4 regions of the Comamonas sp. 4034 genome follow, and region 4 is predicted to be linked to each of the others. Evidence: predicted binding sites of a transcription regulator. Region 4 holds the regulator's gene; each other region holds the start of a gene.
What was found. The regulator FNR, encoded in region 4, switches genes on or off when oxygen is low (the NO sensors DNR and NnrR bind a similar motif). The targets are predictions, from matches to a motif close to TTGATNNNNATCAA.
Positions count from the first base shown of each region.

Region 1: a site for FNR is predicted at 1,638-1,651, ahead of azu (azurin). Genes of this name have one in related genera too.
Region 2: a site for FNR is predicted at 3,328-3,341, ahead of cydD (thiol reductant ABC exporter subunit CydD). Genes of this name have one in related genera too.
Region 3: a site for FNR is predicted at 3,162-3,175, ahead of clpB (ATP-dependent chaperone ClpB). Genes of this name have one in related genera too.

Region 1 covers NZ_JBNDIT010000001.1:523,849-531,387, forward strand. The annotation lists gene ABIE32_RS02350 (type IV pili methyl-accepting chemotaxis transducer N-terminal domain-containing protein) at 1-368, shown strand, start outside; gene ABIE32_RS02355 (response regulator) at 365-1,072, shown strand; gene azu (azurin) at 1,119-1,574, opposite strand; gene ABIE32_RS02365 (hypothetical protein) at 1,801-2,205, opposite strand; gene ABIE32_RS02370 (PLP-dependent aminotransferase family protein) at 2,306-3,802, opposite strand; gene ABIE32_RS02375 (LysE family translocator) at 3,925-4,536, shown strand; gene ABIE32_RS02380 (phosphocholine-specific phospholipase C) at 4,625-6,811, opposite strand; gene ABIE32_RS02385 (hypothetical protein) at 7,075-7,215, shown strand.
Region 2 covers NZ_JBNDIT010000016.1:73,460-80,998, forward strand. The annotation lists gene ABIE32_RS16625 (hypothetical protein) at 1-312, shown strand, start outside; gene ABIE32_RS16630 (P1 family peptidase) at 489-1,511, shown strand; gene ABIE32_RS16635 (TAXI family TRAP transporter solute-binding subunit) at 1,553-2,980, shown strand; gene cydD (thiol reductant ABC exporter subunit CydD) at 3,438-5,189, shown strand; gene ABIE32_RS16645 (amino acid ABC transporter ATP-binding/permease protein) at 5,186-6,910, shown strand; gene ABIE32_RS16650 (cytochrome ubiquinol oxidase subunit I) at 6,982-7,539, shown strand, end outside.
Region 3 covers NZ_JBNDIT010000009.1:8,033-15,571, reverse strand. The annotation lists gene nikC (nickel transporter permease) at 1-224, shown strand, start outside; gene ABIE32_RS11315 (ABC transporter ATP-binding protein) at 235-1,128, shown strand; gene ABIE32_RS11310 (ABC transporter ATP-binding protein) at 1,125-1,886, shown strand; gene ABIE32_RS11305 (hypothetical protein) at 1,964-2,215, opposite strand; gene moaE (molybdopterin synthase catalytic subunit MoaE) at 2,445-2,903, shown strand; gene clpB (ATP-dependent chaperone ClpB) at 3,316-5,925, shown strand; gene ABIE32_RS11290 (hypothetical protein) at 6,099-6,437, shown strand; gene ABIE32_RS11285 (aldehyde dehydrogenase family protein) at 6,597-7,539, shown strand, end outside.
Region 4 covers NZ_JBNDIT010000004.1:61,598-69,136, forward strand. The annotation lists gene ABIE32_RS05835 (sulfite exporter TauE/SafE family protein) at 1-772, shown strand, start outside; gene hemN (oxygen-independent coproporphyrinogen III oxidase) at 796-2,178, opposite strand; gene fnr (fumarate/nitrate reduction transcriptional regulator Fnr) at 2,332-3,054, shown strand; gene ABIE32_RS05850 (universal stress protein) at 3,188-3,631, shown strand; gene ABIE32_RS05855 (malonate--CoA ligase) at 3,816-5,372, opposite strand; gene ABIE32_RS05860 (enoyl-CoA hydratase/isomerase family protein) at 5,418-6,209, opposite strand; gene ABIE32_RS05865 (Bug family tripartite tricarboxylate transporter substrate binding protein) at 6,337-7,359, opposite strand; gene ABIE32_RS05870 (hypothetical protein) at 7,358-7,528, shown strand.

The sequences.
Region 1 (7,539 bases), on a different contig from region 4:
CACATCTGAGTATCGAGGGCGAAGGCATGGCGCTGCCGCCTGATGTGCAGGTGCAGGTGCTGCACGTTGTGCAGGAAGCGTTGTCCAATGTGCGCAAGCATGCGCAGGCGCATGCCGTATGGGTAGATGTACAACAGGCGCCGCAGTGGGTAGTGGAAGTGCGCGACGATGGCCGAGGTATGGAGAATGCGTCGCCTGCGCTGGACGAGACGCATGTCGGCCTGCGCATCATGCGCGAGCGTGCTGCAAGCATCGGCGCAACGCTGGAGATCACCTCCGTAGTGGGGGCGGGCACCTGTGTGGCGCTGACCTTGCCGCGTCTGCTGCCCACAACGGAAACATTTGAAGCGGAAAGGAGCCTGCCATGAGCGCGGAGCAAACCCAGCGCACGCCGATTCGGTTGCTGGTGGTCGATGACCATCCGCTTTTCCGGCGAGGCGTCACAGCGCTTTTGGCGACCCAGCCGCAGCTGCAGGTGGTGGGCGAAGCTGCAGATGCTGGAGAGGCGCTGCGCCGTGCAGAGCAGTTGCAGCCCGATGTGGTGCTGCTGGACCACCACATGCCCGGTGTCAGCGGCGTGGATCTGCTGCCCGGTTTGCGAGAGGCTGCACCATCGGCGCGAGTGCTGATGCTTACCGTCAGTGAGGATGCAGACACGCTGGCGCTGGCATTGCAGCGTGGAGCGCATGGCTACCTGCTCAAAACGGCGGACAGTGAGGTGCTGGTTGCGGCCATTGAGCGCGCGCTGCGCGGCCAATCCACGGTGAGCATGGAAATGACGGACAAGCTTGTGAGCGCATTGCAAGCCCAGCAGCCGCGGATGGCTGCACCGTCTGTGCCACCCGTTGTTGTCGGGCCGGTTGATCCGCTCGAGCAGTTGTCACCACGCGAGTTCGAGATTCTGCGCGAGATTGCGGCGGGGGCCAGCAACAAGGAAATTGCACGCAGTCTGGCAATTGCCGAAACTACGGTGAAGATTCATGTTCAGCACATTCTGCGCAAGCTGGGCCTTTCATCAAGGGTGCAGGCAGCAGTGCTGTTGACTGAGGGGCGTGGGCGCGCCAGTGGGTGATGGGGTGTACCGGCGCGCCGTGATGCCTTTGCTGTGAGAGGGGAAGTTACTTGGCCAGGGCGAGAGTGCCCTTCATGATTCCGGAATGGCCGGGGAACGAGCAGAACCAGGCATAGCTCTCGCCGCTTTTGAGTTTGGCTACGTCAAAGGTCACAGATGTGGATTCACCGCCGCCAATGACCTTGGTGTATGCGACCACGCGGCTGTCGCCAGGTTTCACATAATCCTTGTCCGCTCCGGCGGAGATGCCATCGGTCGCTGCCGCTTGCAGGTCGGCAGCCTTGCTCAGCACCCAGTTATGTCCCATGGCAGCCTTGGGCAGTTTGCCCGTGTGCTTGAGGTTCACGGTGAACTGCTTGCAGCTGGCAGGTACGGCAATGCTGGACTTGTTGAACTGCATGGCGTCGTTGGCTTCGATGGCGATATCGCAGCCAGCGGCAGCCATGGCCGGTGCAGCGATCAGCGTACCGAGCAGCAGGGCAAGTTTGGTTCGAGCTTTCATCATTTTCTCCGAGGTTGAAAAACAAGCTGAGAAGCAGTTTGCCAAGCTGCAGATGAAAGGGATTCGATGTGGATCAAAGCCGCGCGCCTTCGGCCCGCAGAGCGCCCGCCGTACCGGGTTTCGCAGGCAATGGCCGTTGTACAAAAGCTGAATCAGGCGCCCCTCGGCAAGCTCCAGCCATGTCGGCCTTGGATTGCGTGGGGCGCCGTGGCCTGAGCGGCGAGTGTCAGGCGAAGGTGTTCACACCCTTGGCGCGCATGCGCTGCTGAAGTTCGTCAAATTGTCCCGCCCAGAAGCATTCGGCGAAATCGGCCATGTCGCCAACAGCATGCAGTTCGGTGCTCAGACCGACCATTTTCTTCTTGAACAGGCCTGCCTTGATCCGCTGAAAGAACATCAGCTGGTAGTAATCCACATCATCGTGGCAAATGCGGCTCACGCTCAAGGTGGCGCTGTTTTTGGTGTGTTGCAGCACGTAGGCGGGAAGAGGTGTCTCCTGCGTCTCCAGCCAGCGGCCCATGATGGTCGTCCAGTCCGTGGCCTCCAGAACTTCAAGGAATGCCTGCACGGTCTGTGCGGACTGCGGTTGATCGTCATGGGCTCCGATCTTGATACTGGTGTATGCGTGCACGTCAAAAGTCCTGGTTCTGCCTGATCTTCAGGTGGGCGAATTTGTACCACGGATCGACAATTTTTAATTTGATTAGTTGTTGAGGTGCACTGGCCGCCTATCAAGCAGGGCGGTGGCGCCTGAGCAGCAACTCCAGCGTCTGCCATGCCGTGGGCTGTTCGGCCATGGCTACGGAAATCCGCAAAAGCGTTGACGGTGCCTGGCGCGGTGAGAACAGCACGCCTGGCGCCAGCAGCAGCCCGTGCTCTGCCGCCTGGCGGGCCAGCAGCTCGGAATCCATGCCGCAGTCCACCCAGGCAAAGGTTCCTGCCACGGGCTCGTGCACGGCCTGGCAGCCCAGTGCTTCCAGCTGGCGCAGGCAGCGGTGGCGCGCCTTGTCCACGCGCTCGCGCAGCCGGTCTACATGCTTGCGGTAGCTGCCATCGGCCAGGATGCGGTGCACGATCTGCTCGCTGGGCAGGGCCGATGTCAGGCCGCCCAGCAGTTTCAGGTCGGTGAGGCGGTGGATGAATTCGGGGCGCGCTGCCACATAGCCCACGCGCAGCCCGCCCGAGAGGGTCTTGGAGTAGCCGCCGACCAGCAGCACGCGCTGCAACCGGTCCATGGCGGCCAAGCGCAGCGGCATGTTGCCCAGGTACTCGGAGTAGGTGTCGTCCTCCACCAGCAGGAAATCGTGCCGCTCGGCGATGCGCAGCACTTCGTGTGCCACGCCGGCCGATAGGCTCAGGCCGGTAGGGTTGTGCACGGCGGTGTTCAGGATGAAGAGCTTGGGCCGGTGCTGTTCTGCCAGGGCTTGCAGTGCCTGCACGTCAGGGCCGCCCGGCAGACGCGGTACGCCCACGACATTGACGCCCATGGTGTTGAGGCGGCCGAAGATCAGGAACCAGCCCGGGTCCTCGACCAGCACCGTGTCGCCGGGTTGCAGAAAGCCGCGCACGATCAGATCGAGCCCATGGGTGACGCCGCTCACCGTCATCAGGTGCGTCTCGGGGTGGGCTGGTACCTCCTGCGCCTGCAGGGTGGATGCGATCTGCCGGCGCAGCGGTGCAAAACCCTGGGGCAGGCCATAGCCCAGCAGGCCCAGCTCCGCACGCGCGCCCTGCTTGAGGATGGCGCGCATCGCACCGCTGATCAAGCCCTCGTCCATCCAGCTGGCGGGCAGGCAGCCCGCGCTGCCGGTGTGGCCAGAGCCATCGGCATCCTCGCGGAAGATGCCGCGCAGCAGGTAGGTGGTGTCGAAGGCCACACCCTGAGCCAGCGCAGCTGCAGGTGCAGGCGGGGTGGCCGACACCGCGCGCCGGGCGCAGACGAAAAAGCCCGCACCACGGCGCGACTGGACCAGGCCCTGAGCGGCCAGCCGGTCGTAGGCCTGCACCACGGTGTCGCGGCTCACGCCGGCCTGCTCGGCCAGCGCGCGCACGGACGGCAGACGCATGCCGGCGCGCAGCCCATGGTTGCGGATGCGGTTTCCAAAATGCTCCACCAGTTGCTCGACCAGGGATGCGCTGCCAGTGCGCACGGGCTGCCACCCCCAGGTGGCGGCAGAGACCTGGGCGGAGAACGCAATGTCAGGGGTGGGTGAAAGTGTCTGGGTCATGGAGGCAGGCCAATTCTTGAAGTGGCCAGATAAAGTGTACTGGTACTGTACTGATTTTCAAAGCTAGCATCTTCGTACATCTCCTTTTTTTGCTTTTCTTCTCTCCTTTCCTGCCCGCTGCCATGTCCTTTCTGCCTGAAACATCCGCCTTTGTTCTGCCGCTGGCCTTGTTCACCTTCGTCAGCTCCGTCACGCCGGGCCCCAACAATGTGATGCTCACAGCTTCCGGTGCCACTTTTGGCTATCGCCGCACCGTGCCGCATATGCTGGGCATCAGCCTGGGCGTGGTGGTCATGCTGCTGCTGGTGGGGCTCGGGTTGGGTGCGGCGTTCGAGCGCGAGCCCCGGCTGTACACCTTGCTCAAGTACCTGGGCGCGGCCTACCTGCTGTGGTTGGCCTGGAAGATAGCCCGCTCGGGGCAGGTGGACGCGGGCCAGGCGGGGGCCCGGCCTTTTGGCTTCTGGCAGGCAGCGGCCTTCCAGTGGGTCAATCCCAAAGCCTGGATCATGGCCATCGGCATTGTTGCTACCTACACGCCGCGCGATGGCTATGCGGGCAACCTGCTGCTGGCGGCACTGGTGCTGGGCCTCGTGAACTACCCCAGTGTCAGCGTCTGGACGCTGTTCGGCAGTGCAGTGGGACGCGCCCTGCGCACGCCCCGGGCCCTGCAGCGCTTCAACTGGGGCATGGCGGCACTGCTGGTGCTGTCGCTCTACCCGGTGCTGGAAGGCTGAATATCTCAATGAAAATGGCCTGCAGTGCAGGCCATGAAATCGCCATAAGCTATATTATTTATAGCAATCCGAGGCGATTCGAGGCAATTCAGGATGGCTCCTGCCCCATGGCCGGGTCGCTGATCGAGTGCTCGCCGGTCTCCACCCGTCCGGCAAAGCGGCGCCGGTAGCTGGCATCGGCATTGCTCGTTACCTCAAAGTCGTACCAGCAGCCGCTGTCGTCGAGCTTCCAGTGCTTCTTGCGGCTCTGGCCGCGCTTGAGCTTGAACGACCATACGTCGTCGCCCAGGTAGGCCAGGGGTTTGACGGTGATCACACATTCGCCGCGTCCCTGGTTGTTCACTTCCAGCTCCACGCGGCCGTGCTTGGTGTCGTAGCCCACGCTGATCTCCGGCAGCGGCGTACCGGCTGCGCCTTGCAGGCGCATGTCACCGGCAAAGTGGCGGTGAAAGCCGTTGGGGCCGAGCACCCACAGGTCGTAACGGTCTTGGCCGTCCTGGGTGCTCCACACGTCTTCCAGCGACAGGCCCGGCTGCACCATGTAGCGGCGCGGCAGGCGATCGAGGTGCAACTTGTCGTACACATGGAACACCGCAGCAGCACGGCCGGTATTGCTGAACTCCAGGCGCACGGTATGGCCATTGGCATCGGCCGATGCGTTCACATGCAGCGCATACGGCAGTGCGCGTGACGGGCGCACGCCCGCTTCCTGAACAGGAAAAACGCGATCTGTAGCGGGCACCACCTGGGGCAGGGCCTGCTGTTGGGCGCGCAGCGCATCGGCCTGGGCCTTGTTGATGCGGCCGGCGAGCGGCGGCAGGGCTTCGTTGTTGGGCCGGGCAAAGTTGAAGGCGCTGGTCAGGTCTCCGCAGACCGCACGGCGGAATGGCGAGATGTTCGTCTCCGGCACACCAAAGCGGGCCTCGATGAAGCGCAGCACCGAGGTATGGTCGAACACCTGCGAGTTGACCCAGCCGCCCCGGCTCCAGGGCGAGATCACGTACATGGGTACGCGCACACCCGGCCCGTACACCCGGCCATCGGGCTGGGGCTGGCTGGTGGTGCCGGGTGGCTTGGGGTGGGTGAAGCGCTCGACCGCCAGGTCGGCCTGCGGCAAGGTGGTCTTGCCCGCCCAGGTTCCGTCAGGGTTGATGGAGGGCGCAGCCGGCGAGGGAACATGGTCGAAATAGCCGTCGTTCTCATCAAAATTGACGATGAACACCGTCTTGCTCCACACATCGGGGCGGGCGGTCAGCGCGTCCAGCACTTCCTGGGTGTACCAGGCGCCCTGCACGGGGCTGGATGGCCCGGGGTGCTCGGAATACACCTGCGGCGCCACGATCCACGACACCTGCGGCAGCTTGCCGTCCAGCACGTCCTGCTTGAAGCTGGCCAGAAAGCCGCCGTCGGCCATGGTATTGGCAATGCCTTTGTAGAGCGGATTGCCCGCATCGTCGGCCTCATCGTAGGCGGGGGAGGGCACATTGCCATCGTGGCTGACCGGCTTGCCCGATGCCTCGTTGGCCTTGCGGTACTGCTTAAAGCCCGCCAACGGGTTGTCGGTGTAGTTGTCGGGCATGTTCTGGTACACCTTCCAGCGCACACCGGCGGCCTGCAGGCGCTCGGGGTAGGTGGTCCAGCTGTAGCCGGTGGCGGATGGCCCGATGCCGTCCCATTCGTTGACGACGGCTGCCACGCCCGCGCCGGTGGGGCCGTTGGTGCCCGTCCAGTGGAACATGCGGTTGGGGTTGGTGCCCGCGTGCATGGCGCAGTGGTAGGCATCGCACAGGGTGAATGCATTGGCCAGGGCAAACTGGAAAGGCAGCTCCTGTGCCTTGAAGTAGCCCATTGAGGCCGTGGTCTTGTAGCGCGGCCACTGGTAGAGGCGCCCGCCGTCCCAGGCGTTCTGGCCATCGTTCCACGAGTGCGGCGTGCCGCTCACGCGCTGGGCGTTGCCCTTCTGGCTGTCCAGGTGGTAGGGCAGCACGGTGGCGCCGGTGGCATTGCGTTGCTCCCAGACGGATCTGCCCTCTGGCAGTGGAATGGTGAAGCGGTCTCCAAAGCCGCGCACGCCGTGCAGGGTGCCGAAGTAGTTGTCGAATGAGCGGTTTTCCTGCATCAGGATCACGATGTGCTCCACATCACGGATCGTGCCTGTCTGGTTGTTGGCAGGAATGGCCAGCGCCCGGCGGATGCTGGGCGGAAAGGCTGCCAGCGTGGCAGCGGCGATGCCGGTGGTCACCGTGCCTTGCAGAAATTGGCGGCGTGAGTTCATGGGGATTTTCGGATGTTGTGGATGGGAGGTGCTGGCGCAACCAGCCAGAGGACTCTAAAAATCCGCCATGACAGACCCATGAAACATGAGGAATCGCAATGCCCAAAGGCAGGTAAGCGATGTAAGAAACTGTGCTGGTCTGCGGGTGTTACGCCCTGCGCCTGGGGCAATGGCGGGCTCAGGGTTTTTGCCCGGGGTCGGGAGTTGGAGGCTGTGGCTACAATGGATTCACTGCCTTATCCCGCGATTTTTCGGAGAACCCCATGTCCAGCCATCACGACGACAGCGAACACCAGCCCAACGATGCCGTGGAAGCGATTGTTCCGCTCGTGCCCGTGGTGCTGCCGGTGGTCGGCGCGCTGATGATGTTCTTGCTGGCATTCATTGCAGTTCACATGGCCTGACGGAGCACTGTCCTCCACACAACCAGCCCGCTTGCAGCGGGCTTTTTGTTGCCGTTTGCGGCTGTTGGAGCGGGGGGGTGGCTGTCATCTGCATGGCGGCCTGCAACCCTGGTGACAGTGCTTTTCGCAAAGAAACCGGTATCAAATAATAAATGCATATATCAATGCATCAAATGCATAGATATTGGATGGACGCATCGCCGTTTTGGGGGCCGACTGCTAAAATTGCACTCCCGACACGCTGTATTCATGCGGGCTCAAAGGCCAATCCACTGAGTGCAGCGTAGCGAGGAAACGGTTTTTCAAAGCCCGCAGCTTTTTGAA
Region 2 (7,539 bases), on a different contig from region 4:
CAACTTCTTGTTCCTTTGGCCCTGGCCAGCCTGTCTGCTCCCGTCTGGGCGCATGACGACGACCACCATGGACGCCGCCACCATCGCCAGGAGTACAAGGAAGAGTACTGGGACGGCCAGTGCAAGGTCGAGCGCAAGTGGAAGAAGAATGGCGAGTACAAGGAAAAGCGCAAGTGCCGCGACCGGCCCGTCGTCTACCAGCAGCCGGTGTATGTGGAGCCGCAACCGGTTGTGGTGGCCCCCCGCCCCGTGATCGCCGTTCCCAGGCCCGAAGCCATTGTGATCAGCCCGCAGATCGTGATTCGTCCCTGACGGCTGTGCGTCAAGCCACTTGAAGCATTTATGAGCCCTGGCGCCCGATAGGAAGGCGCCTCAAGCTATATAAAAAATAGCAAATCAGTTCACTGCAAAGCGCTGTCAGACACTTGTTTGACAGCGCTTTGGATTTTGTGGCACCTGCGCGCTCAGCCTTGGCCCACAATCGGCCCATGTCTCTCAACGCAAAACAATTTCCGGCCACGGGCGCCATCACCCTGGTACAAGGCATCGAGGTCGGTCACTTCACGGACAGCCGCCGCCCCACGGGTTGCACAGCCATTCTGGCCAGAGATGGCGCGGTGGGCGGCGTGGATGTACGCGGCGCCGCCCCCGGCACGCGCGAGACCGACCTGCTGCACCCCACCAATCTGGTCGAGCGCGTGCACGCCATCGTGCTGGCCGGTGGCAGCGCCTGGGGGCTGGATGCTGCCAGCGGCGCCATGCGCTGGCTTGAAGAGCAAGGTGTGGGCCTGGACATCTCGGTGGGCCGCATTCCCCTGGTGCCTGCGGCCGTACTGTTTGATGTGCTGGTGGGCGATATGCGCGTGCGCCCCGACGCCGCCGCCGGCTATGCCGCATGCAAGGCGGCCAGCCGCGCCATGCCTGCGCAAGGCAATGTGGGCGCCGGTGCGGGCGCTGCCGTAGGCAAGATCTTTGGCATCGACCGCGCCATGAAAGGCGGCATTGGCACGGCTTCTGTCACTGTCGACGGCGTGACCGTGGGTGCCATCATTGCCTGCAACGCACTGGGCGATGTGATCCACCCCGACACCGCCCAGGTGGTGGCGGGCGCGCGTACCGCAGATGGCAGGCAACTCATGGATACGCGCCGCGCCCTGCTGCGTGGCGAGCCGCCCAGGCCGTTGTTGGCGGGCACCAACACCACCATTGGCGTGGTGGCAACAGACGCCACCATCACCAGGGCCCAGGCGAGCCGCCTGGCCACCGTCGCACACGACGGCCTGGCGCGCGCCATCAACCCGGTGCACACCATGTCGGACGGCGACACGCTTTTCTGCCTGGGCACGGGTGCCACCGGCCACAACCCCGGCATGATGGTGCTGGCCACCATGGCTGCCGAAGCCGTGGCCCAGGCCACCTTGCAGGCTGTGCTACAGGCGCGCAGCTTACATCTGGATGCCGGAGAAAACCACAAAGCGCTGCACTTGCCCAGCGCCGCTGATTTACAGTAAGCGGTCTTCCAATACCGCTGCATGCGCAGCACCCGAACACCATGGGTGACCGATCCACCACGATGCGCCACAAGGCCTACCAACTGCGCCAGACGTTGATCACGCTGGTGCTCAATATCCGCGATGCAGTGGTGTCCGGCGGGCCCTTGGTGATCATTGCGGTGGCGCTGATCGTGGCGGCCTACTGGTGGCTCAAGCCCAATCCACCGTCGGAAGTAACGCTCGCCACCGGCCCGGCGCAAAGCGCCTATGCCAGTTTTGGCGACCAATACCGCTCGGCCCTTGCCAGCAACAAGATCAAGGTGAATCTGGAGGCCAGCGAAGGCTCGTTCAACAACCTTCAACTGCTGCGCGAAGGCAAGGCAGACCTCGCCTTTGTGCAGGGCGGAACAGCCAGCCTGACCGATGAAGACCTGGAAAACCTCACCTCGCTGGGCGCGCTTTTTCTGGAGCCCGTCTGGCTGTTTTACCGCACCGATGCGGCGCAGCGCCTCAACAAGCGCCCACAGTTGACCAGCATGACCCAACTGTCCGGCTGGAAGGTGAATGTCGGCACGGCTGGCAGCGGCGTGCCCACCCTGTTCAACCAGTTGCTCGAGGCCAACCACCTCAGCCCCAAGCAGCTGACGCTGTCGCAATTGACGGAAACACCTGCCACGGTCGATTTTCTGGCAGGCAAGCTCGATGCCATGGTCTTCGTCTCCGCGCCCGAATCCCTGATGGTGCAGATGCTGCTGCAAACGCCCGGGGTGCAACTGATGGATTTTCCGCAGAACGAGGCCTATGGCCGCAAATTCAGATTCTTGACGCCCGTCACGCTGCCGCGCGGCATCGTGGATCTGGCCGCGAATGTGCCGCCGCGCAATGTGCACCTCCTGGCATCCACCACCTCGCTTCTGGCGCGCGACGATACCCACCCCGCCATCAAGCAGCTGTTTGCCCAGGCGTCGCAGAACATCCACAGCAATGCAGGCTGGTTCAACCGGGCGCGTGATTTTCCCAATACCAAGAGCAGTGAGTTGCCGGTGGCACAAGAAGGGGTGCGGGCCATCAATGAACCCTCGCCCTGGCTGCAGCGCTATCTGCCTTTCTGGCTGGCCAATCTGGTGGAGCGCATGTGGCTGGTGATGGGTGTTCTACTGGCCTTCATGCTGCCGCTGTCACGCATCGTGCCGCCGCTCTACCAGTTCCGTGTGCGTTCGCGGGTGTTCAAGTGGTATGGACGGCTGCGCGCCGTCGAGCATGAGATGGAGCAGCCCGACCCTGACCGCGCCGGTATCCGGGCCGAGCTGGAGGAGCTCGGCCGCAAGGTCGAGAAAATTACCGTTCCGCTCTCCTACGCCGACGAGCTGTACGCGCTGCGCAGCCATATCCATTGGGTGCTGCAGAAGCTGGACATGCAAAGCCGGGAGCCTGCACAAACCACACAGGGCCCAGCCAATGGGCCAGACCACTCTCCCGCCATCTGACCCTGCTGCGCCAGGCCCAGGCGCAGAGCAGCCTCCCGGTCCGACATTGCTCGCCCATTCGTAACGGTTGACGGATAACGGGCGACAACACCCGCGTCCCGATAGCCTCGGGACAACCCTTGCATTCCTTGACTTACAGCAAGGTCTCGCCACGCCCAACGCACCAGAATGCGGGTAAACCTTGACGTCAGGCAATGTGTCGCCGCACACATGAATAGCGGCGCGGTGATGCACGAAATCGGTCTTATCCGTCTGGAAAGACTTTCTCAAGCCGAATTCACTGCTAATTTTGATAGCAAAAAACCGCGTGCATTGCGCACGGCTTGGCGCAACAATGCGCCAAGGGATTGACTGTCATCAAGATTCGAGCCTAAGCCCTTGGCATAGGTCAAGTGTTATTTGTATTTACAATACTTTCACTAATTCTTGAAAATTAGAAATTCTATAAATATTCACGATGGCCTCCGACCCGCCCACCTCTTTCACCGCCCCAGCGACAGGTGCGGTGCAGCGCCCCTCCAGAGGCGGAGCGTGGCTGCAAGTGGTAGCGGCATTGCTGTGGCTGCCGCAGGCAGCGGTCATTGCCTGGAGCATTGGTGCCCTGCAACAGGGTTCGGCCTGGAATGAGGTTTGGAAGGCGATGGCCTGCTTCCTGGCCATCGGCCTGGTGCGTGCGCTGGTCGATGCTGCCGGCCTTCGCCTCGCCTTCACAGCAGCACGGCGCTATACGCAGCAGTTGCGCCAGCAGGCGCTGCAAACGCTGGCATGGCGTGCGCCCACCGACAGCCAACGCCCTTCCCCCGGCCTGGCCGCGAGCGTGCTGAACGAGCAGGCCGACCAGATCACGCCTTATTTTGCGCGCTACACCACGGCCCGCAGCAAGGTCGTGGTGGTACCCTTGGTGATCCTTGCATGCGTGGCCTGGTTTTCATGGGTGTCGGCGCTGGTGCTTCTGGTGGCCGCACCACTGATTCCCATCTTCATGGCCCTGGTGGGCTGGCGTGCCGAGGCCGCCAGCCAGAAGCACTTGCAGGAAATGGGCAACCTCAACCAGTTTCTGCTGGACCGCCTGCAGGGCCTCACCAGCATCCGCGGTCTGGGCGCCATTCCTTCGGTAGCCAGCCAGCTTGCCGCCACGGCCGAGCGCCTGCGCAGCAACACCATGGCTGTCCTGAAGATTGCATTCCTGTCATCGGCAGTGCTGGAGCTGTTTGCTGCGCTGGGCGTGGCCCTGGTGGCCGTGTACGTGGGGTTCCACCTGCTGGGCCAGTTGCCTTTTGGCAGTTGGGGCGGTCAGCTCAGCCTGGCCCAGGCCATGTTTGTGCTGCTGCTCGCACCAGCCTTCTTCGAGCCGTTGCGCGAGCTGTCAGCCGTCTGGCATGACAAGGCTGCCGGCCTTGCCGCAGAGCAGGCACTGCAGGCGCTGCAAGAGCCCGGGCCCCGGTTGGTGGGAGCCAGTCACCACGACGCAGCTGCCCCAGAGGTGGATTCGAACCCAAACACCCCACACGGCCTGCACATTGCACTGCATGGGGTGGGCTTTTGCTACACCGAAGGGGGTGCGCAGGTGGTGAATGGCTTCAACGCCGACATCCAGCCTGGTGAAAAGGTGGCGCTCTGGGGCGAAAGTGGCAGTGGCAAATCAACCGTGATGGCATTGATTGCCGGGCTGGCAGAACCATCGCAAGGCTGCATCCATATCGGAGGCCTGCCCCTGGACAGCGCCAACGCTGCCGCGCTGCGCAGTCGCATGGCCTGGGTTGCCCAGAAACCGCATTTGTTTGCCACCAGCCTGCTTGGTAATATCAGCCTGGGCCGCAATCTGGATGACACCCTCTTGCGGCAAGCCGTGCACAGTGCCGCGCTGGGCGATGTGCTGGCCCAGCGCGGCAACGCCATCATCGGAGATGGCGGCCTGGGCCTCTCCGGTGGCGAAGCGTTGCGGCTGACCCTGGCCCGCGCCGCAGCCAATCCGGGCTGCCAACTGGTGCTGGCCGACGAGCCAACCGCCCATTTGGATGCCGAAACCGCGCAGTTTGTACGCCAGGGTCTTTTGCAACTGGCTGCAGGCGGCGCCACCCTGGTGGTGGCCACACACGACCCGCTGCTGGCCGCCTGCATGGACCGGGTACTGCCCATTCAAAAGGACAGCGGCAGCACCCTCCCCTTCTGCGATGACCGAAAACGCGAGGAAGGAGCCACGGTATGACAAGCTGGAACGCCCTGCGCCCCATCGTCCAACTGTTTGTGCGCTCGGGCTACCGCCGCCAGTTGCTGACCGGCATGCTGCTGGCCGTTGCGACCGTGCTCGTGGGCATGGCACTGCTGGGTCTGTCCGGCTGGTTCCTGACGGCCTGCTATGTGGCAGGCCTGTCCGCCGCAACCGCCCTGGTATTTGATGTGTTTGCACCGGGTGCCGGCGTGCGCCTGCTCTCGGTACTGCGCACCGCTGCCCGCTATGGCGAGCGCGTGACCACGCATGACGCCACCCTGCGCGTGCTGGCCCAGCTGCGGGTACAGCTCTTTTCGCGCTTTTCTGCCGCGGATGTCGCACTGCGCCTGCGCCAACGCCCCGCGCGCCTGCTCTACCGCCTGACCTCCGACATCGACGCGCTGGACGCCGTGTATCTGCGTCTCTTCACCCCCGCAGCAGCCCTGCTTGCCAGCACCGTTGCCACTGCACTTGCCTTGGGATTGTTTCTGGATTGGCGCAGCGGCCTGCTGGTGGGTACCGTGGTGCTGGCGGGCGGTGTCGCCTGCATCGCCTGGTGCATGCGCCAGGCCTTTGCGACGGCCATCAGGCGTAGTTTTGCGGGGGAACATTTGCGTGCCGCCGTGATTGATGCAGTCGGTGGCCAGACCGAGCTGGTAATGGCCGGCCGCCTGCACCACCAGTTGCAGCAGGTACTGGCCGCAGAGCGCCAGCAGATGGCCGCCGACATGCGCCTCAACCAGATCGAGGCCCAGGTGGGTATTGCCATTGCGATGACCGGGCACGTCGCCACGGCCGCCGCACTGCTGTCTGCGGGCTGGCTGGTGCTGCAAGGCCAGATCGGTGCACCGATTGCAGCCCTGGCCACCCTGGTGCTGCTGGCGGCCCTGGAGCCGCTCTTGAACATACGGCGCGGCGCCATGGAAGCGGGTCGCACCCTGCTGGCTGCCCGCCGCCTGGCTCCCCAATTGCAGACCACTCCCTCCCTCGCTGATCCTCTGCCACCCGCCACGGGCCTGGCGGTCGATCTGCAAGACGCCAGCGTTCAATACAGTGCCAGCGCCCTGGCGACGCTGCAACACATCGATCTGCAGGTGAATGATGGCGAATGGCTTGTACTCGCCGGCCCGAGCGGCAGGGGAAAATCCAGCCTGCTGGCCTTGATGGCAGGGGAGCTGCAGACCTCCACCGGCAAGGTACTGCGCCTGCCTGCCGCGAGCCTGCCGCAGCGCACCGAACTATTCCATGACAGCATTGCCGGCAATCTGCGCCTTGCCTGCCCCGACGCCAGCGACGGAGCCTTGTGGGAGGCGCTGGAGGCTGCGGGCCTCGCGGCGGTGGTCGCAGCACTCCCTCAGCAATTGGCCACGCCTTTGGGCAGCCAGGGCGCCGGCCTGTCGGGCGGCGAATCGCGCCGCCTTGCCTTGGCAAGACTGCTGCTGCACCCGGCGCCGCTTACGCTGCTGGATGAACCCACCGAAGGTCTGGACCGCCACACCGCAGACCAGGTGATGCAGGCCATCGCCGGTTGGCACGCTGCACGCCGCACGAGTACCCCAGGCAAATCCGCCGCCATCGTCATGGCCAGCCATCTGCAGCGCGAAGCGCGCCACGCAGACCGCATTGTGTGGGTGGATCCCGCTTGCACCACCTGGCAGGACGCGCGCAAGGGAACACCCGAATTTGATGCGCTGATTGCACGGCTGCGACCGGGTTGAACACTGCCCGTCGGCCACTCACCCTCATTTCATCTGGATCGATAAATACCAAGAACGGAAAGGACCATTTCATGGATATCGACATTGTCGGGCTATCAAGGTTGCAGTTTGCAATCACTGCCCTCTACCACTTTCTCTTTGTCCCATTGACCTTGGGCCTGTCGATGTTGATCGCCATTATGGAGACGGTGTACGTGATGACGCGACGCGTCATCTGGCGACAGATGACCAAGTTCTGGGGCACGCTGTTTGGCATCAACTTCGTGATGGGCGTTGCCACAGGCGTGGTGATGGAATTCCAGTTCGGCATGAACTGGAGCTACTACAGCCACTACGTGGGCGACATCTTTGGTGCGCCGCTCGCTATTGAAGGCCTGATGGCCTTCTTCCTGGAAGCCACCTTCGTCGGGCTGTTCTTCTTTGGCTGGGACAAGCTCTCCCCCGTCAAGCACTTGATCGTGACCTGGCTTACAGCCCTGGGCACCAATTTCTCCGCGCTGTGGATTCTGATCGCCAATGGCTGGATGCAGAACCCCGTGGGCGCAGTGTTCAATCCGCAGACCATGCGCATGGAAGTGAACGACTTTGGCGCCGTGCTGACCAATCCGGTAGCGCAAGCCAAGTTTGTG
Region 3 (7,539 bases), on a different contig from region 4:
TGGCAGGCATCATCCTTACCGTGGCGGGCCTGGGCTTTCTGGGCCTGGGCGCGCAGCCGCCCAGCCCGGAATGGGGGTTCATGGTGGCATCGGGCCGCAATGTGCTGGTGGATGCCTGGTGGGTGGCCACGGTGCCGGGTATCGCGATCCTGATCGTGAGCCTCGCGTTCAACCTGCTGGGCGACGGCCTGCGCGATGTATTTGACCCGCGCCATGCTGACTGAGGGCTCCGTCATGAATACCGAAGTGCATACGCCCACCCCGCTTGCGCAGATCAGCAATCTGCGCATCAGCTTTCCAACCGCCACCGGCGCGCTGCGCGAAGTGGTGCGTGGCCTGTCGCTCACCCTGATGCCGGGTGAGCGCCTGGGTATTGTGGGTGAGTCGGGCTCGGGCAAATCGCTCACCGGCCGCGCGCTGCTGGGCATGCTGGCGCCGGGGGCGGTGTGGTCGGCGGACGACATGCGCTTTGAAGGCCGCGACCTGCTGGCGATGAAACCTGCCGCGCGCCGCCAACTGTGCGGGCGCGATATCGGCATGATCCTGCAGGATCCTAAATACTCCCTCAACCCGGTAATGACCGTTGCCAGCCAGCTCAAGGAGGCGTTTCACCTGCGTGAGCCGCACCTCAAGGGCGCGGCGCTGCAGGCGCGCATGGTGCAGGCGCTCGAATCCGTGCATATCCGCGATCCCGAGCAGGTGCTCAAGGCCTATCCGCATGAGCTGTCTGGCGGCATGGGCCAGCGCGTGATGATTGCGATGATGGTCTCTTCCGGCCCCAAGCTGCTGATTGCCGATGAGCCGACCAGCGCGCTGGATGTGCTGGTGGCCATGCAGACCCTGCGCGTGATGGACGAATTGATCGCCCGGCACAACACGGGCCTCATCCTGATCAGCCATGATCTGGAACTGGTCAGCCAGTTTTGTGACCGCGTGGTGGTGATGTACGCTGGCCAGGTGATGGAAACCTGTGCGGCCGGTGACTTGAACCAGGCCACCCACCCCTATACACGCGCCCTGCTGGCCGCCAGCCCCCGCTTGCAGCAGGACCAGGCATGGTTGCCCACCATGCAGCGCGACCCGCGTTGGCGTGAGCCACAGGCCGCCATGACAGGAGGTCTGCAATGATCGATGTGAATGGTGTGAGCATCGGTTTTGAAACGCCCCAGGGCTTCAAGACCGTGGTGCACGGGGTGAGCCTGCAGGTGCCGCAGGGTCAGGCCTATGGGCTGGTGGGCGAATCGGGCTCGGGCAAATCCACCGTGTTGCGGGCGCTGTGCGGCATGACGCCGCTGTGTGGCGGTCAGATGCAGGTAGCCGGTCAGCCGGTTGCCAAGCACATGCCCAAGGCGCAGCGCCGTGCCGTGCAGATGGTGTTTCAGGACCCGTATGCGTCGCTGCACCCGCGCCTCACCGTAGACCAGAGCTTGCGTGAGCCGCTTTTGATTCACGGCATGGATCGTGTGGCCGAGCGCGTGACCCAGGCGCTGGCCGATGTGGGGCTGGACGCCAGCTTTCGCTATCGCTATCCGCACCAGCTCTCGGGTGGGCAACGCCAGCGCGTGGCCATCGCCCGTGCCCTGGTGCTGGAGCCGCAGGTGCTGCTGCTCGACGAGCCAACCAGCGCGCTCGATGTATCGGTGCAGGCGGAGGTTCTGAACCTGCTCAAGAAGCTGCACCACGAGCGGGGCCTGACCATGCTGCTTGTCAGCCACAACCTGGCCGTCGTTGCATTCCTGTGCAGTCAGCTCTCGGTCATGCAGCATGGCCGGATCGTTGAAAGCCTTGGTACCGATGCAGTACGGGCCGGTGCCGTGCAGACCGACTACGCTCGCCAGCTGCTGACAGCCGCCGATGGCTACCGCCGCGTGCAAGAAGTGGCATAAGACGGTATGAGCATAAAAAATAGCTTCTGGCGCTACTCCATCAGGCGCAGGAAGCTATTGTTTTGATAGTTGTTGGGTTACGGTGTGAAACGCTTCTCGAAACGGGCCACATCCTCTTCGAGCTCAAACGTCACCACCTGGCCCATCTTCTGGTCGGTCTCGCGGCAGGCGGCATAGACGCTGGTCTTGCCCACCAGATCCATGGCCGGAATATCGATGATCGCGTAGGGGTAGGGGACGAACACGTGGTACTCGAACACGATGCGGTGCTCGTTGCGTGGGTTGGGGTAGAGCAGGTAGCCGTGGGCGCTCAAGGTTTTGCTGGGCATGGCATTTTGTCAAAAATACAGAATTGCTGTTAGTGTGCCGCAAGCGAGAAGGGCTGACGGGGCGGCGTGGTTTACACGGCATCCCACATGGCGGGCCCGTATGGATGGACTGATGCGCCATCAGCGCGGATATTTCTGCGGCCTTCCGGACGGAAATTTGGTTCAACGCGTTGATGAGCCATGCTACGCTTGGCCTATCCCAACCCCGCCAGTTGACCGATTTATCTCCATGTTCCACACCCATATCGCCGTCCAGACCGCTGACTTTGATGTGAGCGAGGAGCTGCGCCTGCTGCGCGCGGCAGATGCGCGCATTGGCGCGGTGTGCAGCTTTGTGGGCACGGTGCGTGATCGCAATGACGGTAGTAGCGTGGCCAGCATGGAGCTGGAGCACTACCCGGGCATGACTGAAAAGTCGATTGCCGAGATGGTGGAGGCAGCGCGCCAGCGTTTTGATATCTATGGTGCGCGCGTCATCCATCGCGTGGGTTTGTTGGCGCCGCAGGACCAGATCGTACTGGTGGCCGTGTCGAGCGCGCACCGGGGCGAGAGCTTTACGGCCTGCGAATTCCTGATGGATTACCTCAAGACGCAGGCACCCTTTTGGAAGAAGGAAGACACCCCCGACGGCGCGCGCTGGGTGGACGCGCGAGTGGCCGACGACGCAGCGATGGCTCGCTGGAACTGAATCGTGGTCTGCAAGGGCCTTGGCGCCGTAACGCCTTCTTGCTGACAGTTGTTGCGGAATTTCATGAAAATGGCTGTTGGCGCTTAGCTGGTGAGCGCAGACAGCTATTTTTTATATAGCAATAGAGGTTGCGGCTTTTATCAATCCGCATGCGGCTGCTGAATATGGTGGACAAGCCACGAATGCTGCGCATCTGCTGCATGGGCACGTTGCTTTCAAAACCATAGCTACAGGCGCTTTTCCGTTGTGCATTATTGGCTGATTTGAATGAAAAAACACTGTGGGATTCGTCCTGCAGACCGGATGGCGCGCGCCTGATATACCCGTATCAGGCTGCCTGCAGCTTCTTGAAAAACCGGCAGGCGACGCAAAATATTCTGCAGTTCAATTTTCCAGACGGAATATTCATTTCATGCGAATCGATAAATTAACCACCAAGTTCCAAGAGGCACTGTCGGACGCCCAATCGCTGGCGCTTGGCAACGACAACGCCTATATCGAACCCATCCACGTACTCACTGCCATGCTGCGCCAGCCAGATGGCCCCAAGTCGCTCCTGGCACGCTCCGGCGCCAATGTGGCGGCGATGACGACCGCAGCCGAGAATGCCATCAAGCGCCTGCCGCAGGTGCAGGGGCAGGACCAGGTCACGGTGGGTCCCGAGTTGCAGCGCGTGCTGCAGGCGACCGAGAAGGAGGCCATCAAGCGTGGCGACCAGTTCTATGCCAGCGAACTGTTCCTGCTGGCCTTGACCGATGACAAGGGTGAGGCGGGCCGCATCGTTCGTGAAGCGGGGTTGACCCGCAAGGCGTTGGAAGCGGCGATTGACGCCGTGCGCGGAGGACAGAGTATGGACAGCGCAGATGGCGAGAGCCAGCGGGAAGCCCTGAAAAAATACACCCTTGACCTGACCGAGCGCGCCAGAAGCGGCAAGCTCGATCCGGTGATCGGTCGTGATGACGAAATCCGCCGCACCATCCAGGTGCTGCAGCGGCGCAGCAAGAACAACCCGGTGCTCATCGGCGAGCCCGGCGTGGGCAAGACGGCCATTGTCGAAGGCCTGGCCCAGCGCATCGTAGCGGGCGAAGTGCCCGATACCTTGCGCGACAAGAAAGTGCTGGTGCTGGACATGGCAGGCCTGCTGGCCGGTGCCAAGTACCGGGGCGATTTTGAAGAGCGTCTGAAATCGGTGCTCAAGGAAGTTGCGCAGGAAGAAGGGCGCATCATCCTGTTCATCGACGAAATCCATACCATGGTGGGCGCGGGCAAGGCCGATGGCGCCATGGACGCGGGCAATATGCTCAAACCGGCGCTCTCGCGCGGCGAGCTGCACTGCATCGGCGCTACTACGCTCGATGAATACCGCAAGTACATCGAGAAGGATGCGGCGCTGGAGCGGCGCTTCCAGAAAGTGCTGGTCAACGAGCCTTCGGTGGAAGACACCATTGCCATTTTGCGCGGCCTGCAGGAAAAGTACGAAGCCCATCACGGCGTGGATATCACCGACCCGGCCATCGTCGCTGCAGCCGAGCTGTCGGCGCGCTACATCACCGACCGTTTCCTGCCCGACAAGGCGATTGACCTGATCGACGAGGCCGCTGCCAAGATCAAGATCGAGATCGACTCCAAGCCTGAGGTGATGGACAAGCTCGAACGCCGCATGATCCAGCTCAAGATCGAGCGCGAGGCGATGAAGAAGGAGACCGACGAGGCTTCGCAGAAACGCCTGGCGCTGATCGAGGAAGACCTGTCCAAGATCGAGCGCGAGTACGCCGACATGGAGGAAATCTGGAAGGCCGAGAAGGCCGATGCCATGGGCAGCGAGCAGATCCGCAAGGAGATTGACCAGATCAAGTTCCAGATCCAGGAAGCCACGCGCAAGGGCGATTTCAACCAGGTGGCTGAGCTGCAGTACGGCAAGCTGCCCAGCCTGGAAAAGCAGCTGGCCGACGTGCAGAAGGACGAAAAGGGCGAACAGGCCAAGGACAAGGGCCACAAGCTGCTGCGCACCCAGGTGGGTGCCGAGGAAATCGCTGAAGTGGTGAGCCGCGCGACTGGCATCCCGGTTGCCAAGATGATGCAGGGCGAAAAGGACAAGCTTCTGCACATGGAAGCCAAGCTGCACGAGCGTGTGGTGGGCCAGGACGAGGCGATCAATGCCGTCTCCAACGCCATCCGCCGTTCTCGCTCCGGCTTGTCCGACCCGAACCGGCCTACCGGATCGTTCCTGTTCCTGGGCCCGACCGGCGTGGGCAAGACCGAGCTGTGCAAGGCCTTGGCGGGCTTCCTGTTCGACAGCGAAGACCACCTGATCCGTGTGGACATGAGCGAGTTCATGGAAAAGCACTCGGTATCGCGCCTGATCGGAGCGCCCCCAGGCTATGTGGGCTATGACGAAGGCGGCTACCTGACCGAGGCCGTGCGTCGCAAGCCCTATAGCGTCATTCTGCTGGACGAGGTGGAGAAGGCCCACCCCGATGTCTTCAACATCCTGCTGCAGGTGCTGGACGACGGACGCCTGACCGATGGCCAGGGCCGGACCGTGGACTTCAAGAACACGGTGATCGTGATGACCAGCAACATCGGCTCCCAGCTCATCCAGGCGATGGTCGGGCAACCGTATGAAGATGTAAAAGACGCGGTGTGGGGGGAACTCAAGAACCATTTCCGCCCCGAATTCCTCAACCGTATCGACGAGACGGTGGTGTTCCATGGCCTGGATGCCAAGAACATTGAATCGATTGCCCGTATCCAGCTCAAGCAACTGGAGGCGCGCCTGGCCAAGATGGATCTGCACCTGCAGGTGTCGGATGCAGCCATGGCCGAGCTGGCCAAGGTGGGCTTCGATCCGGTGTTTGGCGCCCGTCCTCTCAAGCGCGCCATTCAGCAGCGCATTGAGAACCCGCTGTCGAGGTTGTTGCTGGAAGGCAAGTATCCGCCCAAGAGCACCATTCCCGTGTCGGTCGATCCAGTACAGGCGCCTGGCGAGTTCCATTTCGGCAAGTCGGTGGAGCAGGCCTGATGCCGGGGGCTGGGCACCTGCCCAGTACCCATGCTGAGCCCACAAGCATTGCAGTGCGCTATGCTTGTTGGACGGTCATTGGGCCGTGCGGGGCTTGAAAAATCGCAGCATGCCCATCACATGGTGTCATGCAGCAGTGCTGTGATGGGCCATGAGCTTTGAAAGGAAATGCGTTGAACGAATTGTTGGCAACCGTGGTGAGCTGGACTTTGCGAGTGGTCGTCGTGCTGGCCGGGTTGGTGTTTTTCGCCAGCCTGCTGGTGGTAGCCGCCATCGCCGCGCTCCTGTGGGGCGCTCGCATGTTGTGGGCCAAGCTGACCGGCAAACCGGTGGTTCCGTTTGCATTCAAGATGAACCCGGCTTCGGGGTGGACCACGGTGTACCGCTCCACGGCGCGCTGGACTGCCAATGGCGGCAGCAGCGGTGACCGCCCCGCGGCATCTGCGCCAGGGCGTGCTGCGGTCATCGACGTTACCGATGTGGAGCCGCGCGAGATTCGTTCGCAGCATTGAAGAAGGCAGGGCGCGCCCTGTTCTGGATAAAACCCGGTTACGCGGATGCCGCTGGCCGGGTTTTTTATTGCCGTTGGATGCACCGCAGGACCTGCGGTACCAACAACCCGGAGCTTTATACGTTGCGGATTATTCAATGCAACGCCTACAAGGAATGTTATGGACGTGAGCGAACTGCACTCCCGCTTTGCCGCCATGCGTGCGGCCAGCCGCGCGGAGCCCGACACGCCATTGCTGCTGCGGCGCGAGCGGTTGCTGCGTCTGCAGAAATTGATAGCAGACAGCGCAGACCAGATATGCGCTGCCGTGCAATCTGATTTTGGGCAGCGTTCTGCCAGGGTGACCGAGCTGACCGAGCTGCTGCCACTGCGCAGCCAATTGGCCCAGGCGCTCGGCCAGCTCAAGCGCTGGGCTGCACCCCAGCGCGTTGCAACGCCTTTGCACTTGCTGCCGACGCGCGCCTGGGTGCAGCCCGTACCGCTCGGGGTGATCGGTGTGATTGCGCCATGGAACTACCCGGTACTGCTCGCCTTGGGGCCAGCCATCAGCGCGCTGGCGGCGGGCAACCGCGTCATCGTCAAGCCCAGCGAGCACACCCCAGCCACCAGCGCCTTGCTGGCAGAGCGGGTAGCGCGTTACTTTGCAGATGACGAAGTGGCCGTGCTGGTAGGCGATGCCGGGGCGGCCGCCGATCTGGCCGCATTGCCACTCGACCATCTGCTGTTCACCGGCTCCACCGCCGTAGGGCGCAAGGTGGCGCTGGCGGCTGCCAACCACCTGGTGCCCACCACTTTGGAGTTGGGTGGAAAGACGCCGTGCCTGCTGGAGGCAGGCTGCGACATTCACGATGCTGCGCGCAAAATCGCCCATGCCAAGCTCTTGAATGCCGGGCAGACCTGCATTGCCCCTGATTACGTATTGCTGCCAGCGGGCAGCGAAGCCGCCTTTGTCGATGCCTATGCCGATGCGGTGCGGCAGATGTACCCGCAGCAGCAGGGCAACCCCGACTACACCTCGATCATCAATGCCGCTCACACCAGCCGTCTTCTGGCCATGCTGGCGCAGGCCGAGCAGGGCGGGGCGCAGCTCGTCCGCATGGGCG
Region 4 (7,539 bases):
GATCACCGGCTTTCTGGCGGGCCTGCTTGGCATCGGCGGGGGCATGGTGCTGGTGCCTTTCATGACCTACATCCTGGGCACCCAGGCCGTTGCCCCGGAACTGGCCATCAAGATGGCGATTGCCACGTCGATGGCAACCATCATGTTCACCTCCATCTCCAGCGTGCGCGCCCACCACCAGCGCGGCGCCGTGCGCTGGGACATCGCTCGGCGCCTTGCGCCCGGCATCGTGCTGGGCGGACTGGTCGCGAGCCTGGGCATCTTTTCGCTGCTCAAAGGCCAGTATCTGGGCCTGTTCTTCGGGCTGTTTGTCGGCTACTCGGCACTGCGCATGTTTCGCAAATCCCAAACCGCAGCCACGCGCACCATGCCGGGCACAGGTGGCCAACTGGCAGCCGGCGGGGTGATCGGTTGCCTCTCGGGGCTGGTTGGTGCAGGCGGGGCCTTCATCAGCGTGCCGTTCATGACCTGGTGCAATGTGCCCATCCACAACGCAGTGGCCACCAGCGCAGCGCTGGGCTTCCCGATTGCCGTGACCAATGTGCTGGGCTTCATGGTGGCGGGGCTGCATGTACAAGGCCTGCCGCCCCACTCGCTGGGTTATATCTGGCTGCCCGGCCTGCTGGCGGTATCCATATGCAGCGTACTGACAGCGCCGCTGGGCGCCAGGGCGGCGCACCGGCTGCCAGTGGCCCAGCTCAAGAAGATATTTGGCGGCATTCTGCTGTGCCTGGCGGTCTACATGCTCTACAAGAGCCTGAGGGCCTGGTAAGGCGTTGAGCCGCAGGCAGGCTCCTAGATGATTTTCGAGAACCGGGCCCGCGTGCGATCCGCCTGCAGGTGCTTGTCAAACACCATGGCCACGCCACGCACAAAGTACCAGCCCAGCTCGGTCACGGACACGGCATCGCCAGTGATCTGAACCAGCCCCTGCTCCTGCATGCTGCGCAGTTGCTCCAGCTCGGCGGCAAAGTACTGGCGAAAATCGATCAGCCAGGCCTGCTCCACCGATTCGATCACCAGGCTGCCCTGGCACATCAGGCCCATGATCACGGAGCGGCGCAGCATGTCATCGCGCGAGAGTGCCAGGCCTCGCACCACAGGAATCTGCCCCTGGTCGATCAGGTCGTAGTACTCCTCCAGCGTCTTGGCATTCTGGCTGTAGGTAGCGCCGATCTTGCCAATGGCCGAGACACCCAGCGCCAGCAGATCGCAATCGGGCTGCGTGCTGTAGCCTTGAAAGTTGCGGTGCAGGCGCCCTTGGCGCTTGGCCACGGCCAGAGCATCATCAGGCAGCGCGAAGTGGTCCATACCTACATAGACGTATCCGCCCGCCTGCAGGGCTTCCAGCGCCTGGGCCAGCATGGTCAGCTTGTCAACGGGCTTGGGAAGATCCTGCACGACAATGCGGCGTTGGGGCTTGAAACGTTCAGGCAGATGCGCATAGGCATACAGCGCAATACGATCGGGCCGCAGTTGGCTCACCAGTTCCATCGTGTGTGCAAAACTGACCGGCGTCTGGTGAGGCAGGCCGTAGATCAGGTCAATATTGATGGATTCAAAGCCAATCAACCGCGCCTGGGCCATCAGGGAAAAAACCTGCTCCGAGGACTGCTCGCGGTGCACTGCCTTTTGCACTTGCGGGTCAAAATCCTGCACGCCGAAACTCAGGCGATTGAAGCCCAGTCGAAACAGGTGTGCGAGGCGCTCCCCGCTCACGGTCCGTGGATCGACCTCGATCGAGTACTCACCCCCCGGCTGCAGCTGGAACCGGCTTTTGAACATGTCCATCAGGCGTGAGAGCCCATCGTCGGAGAGGAAGGTGGGCGATCCGCCGCCGAGGTGCAGCTGGCTGACGGTCTGGCGGGCCGGGCAGTGGGCCAGTTGCAGATCCAGTTCACGCTCCAGATAATCCAGGTATTCGTCGGCGCGTTCGGGATGCCTGGTGATGATCTTGTTGCAGGCGCAGTAGTAGCACAGTGATTCGCAGAACGGAATGTGCACATACAGCGACAAGGGTGCCAAGCGGGTACCCAGCCCGGTTCGCCGCTGCTCCAGCGCCTGCTTGTAGCCATTCGCACCAAAGGCTTCAACAAATCGGTCTGCGGTAGGATACGAAGTGTAACGGGGGCCGGGTACATCAAACCGGCGCAACAAATCGGGGGTCAGGGAAATCATGGTCTCAATTCCGTACGGATGCCCCAATGTGCCGCAACCGGCCGGCCACGTCCTTGACTTACATCAAGAGTATTTTTTTTGTCTGCGTAGACAATGGAAGCATTCAAGGAACCTCCGCCCCCGCGCGATCTTTTTGTGAACGGATATTGACTCATGACAGCCAACACAATCAAAGTGGTCTGCTCCAACTGCAACCTGCGAGAGCTGTGCATGCCCGTGGGTCTGTCGCCCGACCAGATGGATCGCATCGATGAGATCGTGGCCACGCGCCGCAGAATCAAGCGCGGGGGAGCGCTGTTTCGCAACGGCGAGGCGTTCACATCACTGTACGCGATTCGCACCGGTTTCTTCAAGACCAGCGTGGCCACCGAAGATGGACGCGATCAAGTCACAGGTTTTCAGATGGCAGGCGAAATCATTGGTCTGGACGGCATCGTCAACGACCAGCATTCCTGTGATGCCATTGCGCTGGAAGATGCGGAAGTCTGCGTGATGCCCTATTCCAAGCTGGAAGAGCTGTCGCGCGAAGTGAATGCCTTGCAGCACCACGTTCACAAGGTGATGAGCCGCGAAATCGTGCGCGAACACGGTGTGATGCTGCTGCTAGGCAGCATGCGCGCCGAGGAACGCCTGGCCGCATTCGTGCTCAATCTGGTGCAGCGCCTGCACGCGCGGGGCTTCTCGCAGTCCGAGCTGATACTGCGCATGACGCGGGAAGAAATCGGCAGCTATCTGGGCCTGAAGCTGGAGACCGTGAGCCGCACCTTCTCCAAGTTCGCGGAAGACGGCATCATCGAAGTCAAACAACGCCATGTACGCATCCTGGATACCGACAAGCTGCAGGCCCTGATTAACAGCCAGCAATGCACGGTCTGAGTAGGCCTACCGTGCTCCCGGCAAACATATGCTGCCATTGTCGGCTCTGACACAGCGCAAGGCAGCCTTTGCGCCAATGGGTTAAGGTACAAACATGCAGCCGCCCCGGTTGCACCCTCGAAAGGAGCTGAAGATGTACAACCATATCCTGCTCGCCACCGATGGATCCGAGCTGTCCGAAAAAGCAGTGCAGCATGCGCTTGCTCTGGCCAAGCTGGGACAGACCCAGATCACCGTGGTCAATATCTCGCCCAACTACCCCCGCAGTTACTTTGAAGGCAGCGCGGTCATCGACCTCAAGGAGGTGGAACGTATCCAGCAAGGCTGGCTGGACGCCGCCCAGGTCGTGGTCGACAAGGTCGTTGCCCAGGGAACTGCAGTGGGCGTGCCGGTAAAGAGCATTGTTCTGCAATCCGATCTGGTGGCCGAATCGCTGCTCAAGACCGCGGAAAAGGAGCACTGTGACCTGATCGTCATGGCCTCGCATGGCTATCGCGGCATCAAGCGCCTGCTGCTGGGCAGCGAGACCCAGCATGTGTTGACGCATGCCACGATTCCGGTGCTGGTACTGCGCTGAGTTTCTGGCAAATCCGGCCTGCAGCGCATGCGGGCCAAGGACAGCCACCTTGTTTTCAGTAGCAGAGCGAACGGCAGGTTTGAGTGCCCGCCGCTTATAAAAAGAGAAGGCTTTTAGCCTTCTCTTTTGCTTTACGGCCTCCAGCCGCCCTGGTTCATGGATTGGCTTGAAGGCGCCAAGAGCTTCAACCCTTGAACAGGTCCTGGTATTGCGCCCGCAGCAGATTCTTTTGCACCTTTCCCATGGTGTTGCGCGGCAGCTCGTTCACCACAAAGCAGCGCTTGGGAATCTTGAAATTGGCCAGCTGTTTTTTCAGCGTCGCAATGATGCCTTCGGCATCTGCGGCCTGGCCTGGCTTGGCAATGACCACGGCAACCCCCACTTCGCCAAAGTCAGGGTGCGGTACGCCAACCAGGGCACTTTCGGCCACGCCGGGCAGTTCGTTGATGAAGCCTTCGATCTCTGCCGGGTAGACGTTGTAGCCGCCCGAGATGATCAAATCCTTGCTGCGACCCACAATCGTCACGTAGCCGCGCGCGTCCACCTTGCCGACATCACCGGTCTTGAACCAGGCATCCTTCGTGAACTCTTCGGCGGTCTTCTCAGGCATGCGCCAATAGCCACTGAACACATTGGGGCCTTGTACCTGGATGTTGCCGATCTCGCCAGCCGGTAGCGGCTGACCATCATCGCCCTGCACGCGCACGCCCACACCCGGCAGTGGAAAGCCGACGGTGCCGCCCCGGCGCTCGTCCTGCCCGTCGTAGCGGCTATCGGCACGGTAGGGGTTGGAGACAAGCATGATGGTTTCGCTCATGCCGTAGCGCTCCAGGATGGTGTGGCCGGTGCGCTCCTGCCATTCGCGGAAGGTCTCGATCAGGAGCGGCGCGGAGCCGGAAATGAAGAGGCGCATGTTCCGGGTGGCGGCCCTCGTGAGCGTGGGCTCGGCCAGCATGCGTACATACAGGGTGGGAACACCCATGAAGACGGTAGCGCGCTCCATCGCAGCGATCACGGCCTTGGGCTCGAATTTGGAGAACCAGATCATCTTGCTGCCATTGAGCAGAGCCGCATGGATGGCGACGAACAGGCCGTGCACATGGAAGATCGGCAGTGCATGGATCAGCACGTCACCCTCCTTCCAGCCCCAGTAGTCCTTCAGCATCACTGCATTGCTCAGCAGGTTGCCGTGGCTCAGCATGGCCCCCTTGCTGCGGCCGGTGGTGCCACTGGTGTACAGAATGGCGGCCATGTCGTCGACTTGCCTGACGGCAGGCTCATGCGTATCGGCACAGTGCACAGCACGCTCCAGCAAGGTGCCGCTGCGGTCATCGCCCAACGTGAAAACGCTTTGTGTGCCGCACTGGAAGGCGATTTTGGACACCCAGCCAAAGTTCTGCGGCGAGCACACCACCACGGCTGGTTCCGCATTGGTGATGAAATATTCGATCTCGGCACTTTGGTAGGCGGTGTTCAGCGGCAGGAAAACGTAGCCTGCTCGCAGGGTGGCCAGGTACAGCGCCATGGCTTCCACCGATTTCTCGACCTGTACCGCTACGCGGCTGCCTGCGGGTATCTTCAGGCTGCCCAGCAGATTGGCAATGCGGGCACTCATGCGGTCCAGATCACGCCAGCTGTAGTTCAGCGGCTCACCACTGGCCGATGTGGTCTCCACGGCGATGGCATCCAGGTCTTTGGGAAAGGCTGCGCGCAGCGCGCAAAACAGGTTGTCGTTTTTCATGTCTGTCTCTGGTTGGTTAGGTCCTGGGCGTCTTGGCAGGCGCCTTCAGAATTGGGGAGCCCGCTTGGCCACAAAGGCTGCAATGCCTTCGCGGTGTTCGGCAGAATCGGCATAAGCATAGGGTTGCGCCAGAGCGGGGGCAGCCATGTCGCCTGCCGCCAGCGCACGCAGGGTTTGTTTGTTGAGCCTTGCCGCCTGGGGAGCCAGACTCGCCACGCGCGCCGCAGTTTCGGCAACGTGCGCGGCCAGCAGGTCAGGTTCCATGCAGCGGCTGACAAACCCGGCGGCCTGCATCTGGTCTGCGCCAAACACCGCAGCTTCGAGCAGCATCTGCCGGGCTTTCATGGCGCCCACCTGGCTGGCTACCAGCGCAGCTTCCTTGGGTGCCATCGGAAAACCCAGCTTGGCAATGGGTGCGCCAAACTTGGCATTGGTGGCGGCAATACGGATGTCGCAGCAACTGGCAATCTCCACACCTGCGCCCATGCAGGCGCCACGGATGGCCGCGATGACGGGGATGTCACAACGGAGCATGGCATCCAGTCCTGCCCAGACTTCGCCTTCGTGAAAAGCAGCCAGGGTGTCAGGCGCGAAGCGAAAGCGCTCGTACTCCGAGATATCGCCACCAGCGCAGAACGCATCCCCTTCACCTTCGATCACGATGCAGCGCGCAGCCGGATTGCGCTGCAAGCTCTCAAAAACAGAGCGTAGCTCCCGCCACATGTCGCGCGACATGGCATTGAGCTTGCCCGGGTGGCTGAGCACCACGCGCACGATATGCGCATGGTCTCGGCCATCCGCAGCCACCCACGCCTCCTGCCTGATCTGACCTGCCATCACCCCACTCCCATGTGATTCCATTCCTGCATTCGTCAATGGCTGGCCAGCTTCGCAGGCGGCATGCCTTCCAAGCCTGCGCCTTGCGTTTTCACCATCGGGTGATGAAGAAACGGAATGCATGCCTTTATTCGATCTTGGCGCCCGAGGCCTTGACCACCGCCGCCCAGCGCTTGACTTCGTCGTTCACAAAGGCGGCAAACTGCGGCTGCGTCATGCTGCCATAGTCCGCCCCATTTTTCGCCCAGACCGCCTTGATTTCTTCGGAAGCCCCCATTCGCCTGACCTCCTCCACCATGCGCGCCTGCACCTCGGGTGCCGTTCCCTTGACGGCCCACAGGCCGTACCAGGTGGTGACGTTGTAGTCGGGCAGCCCCACTTCGGCAGCACAGGGCACATCAGGCAGCGATGGGTTGCGCCTGTCACCGGCCACCATCAGGCATTTGATGCGACCCGCAGCAATGTGCGCCGCCGATGAACCCAGGCCGTCAAACAGCATATCCACATTGCCCGCTATCAAATCCTGCAGCGCCGGCCCCGCACCCTTGTAGGGCACATGCAGGATATCGGTCTTGCTCTGTATCTTGAACAACTCGCCTGCCAGATGGTGGCTGGAGCCAGCCCCCGCCGATGCGAATGTCATCTTGCCGGGATTGGCCTTGAGCTGGGCCAGCAGCTCCTGCATGTTCTTGATAGGCAGTTTCTTGGGGTTGATGACCAGCACCTGCGGCACTGTCGCGAGCAGCGCCAGCGGCACCAGATCCTTCTGGATGTCGTAATCGAGCTTGGGATAGACCGAGGGTGCGATCACGTGGTGCGTGCCGCCCATGAAGAAGGTATAGCCATCGTGCGGCTGGCGCGCCGCGTAGCTGGCGCCCAAGGTTCCACCCGCGCCGCCCTTGTTGTCGATCACGAGGGTTTTGCCGGTGGTCTTGGAGAACTGCGAGGACAGCGGGCGCGCGAACGCGTCCGTACCGCCACCCGCAGGAAAAGGCACCACCCAGGTCACCGGTTTGCTCGGCCAGTCCTTGGCGGATTCCGCCATGGCCCATAGCGGCAGACCGCCCGCCGCCATGCCTGCGGCCATCTGGCCCAGGAAATGCCGGCGCGGCAAGGGGTGGAAAGAAATTCCAGGATTGCGCTTGCTCATGTTTGTCTCCTTGCTATTTTTTGCTGCGGCGGGGTGGAACCTGTTCCGGCTCTCTGCTGCAGCCTGTCTCCTGCACTACCAAACCGGCCCGGCAGACGGATGGGCCAGCGTCGATGCTCCTTTTTCACTGCCGTATGGCGGCAAATTGCAACCAATCACTCGTCAATGAGAGCTGCAGGC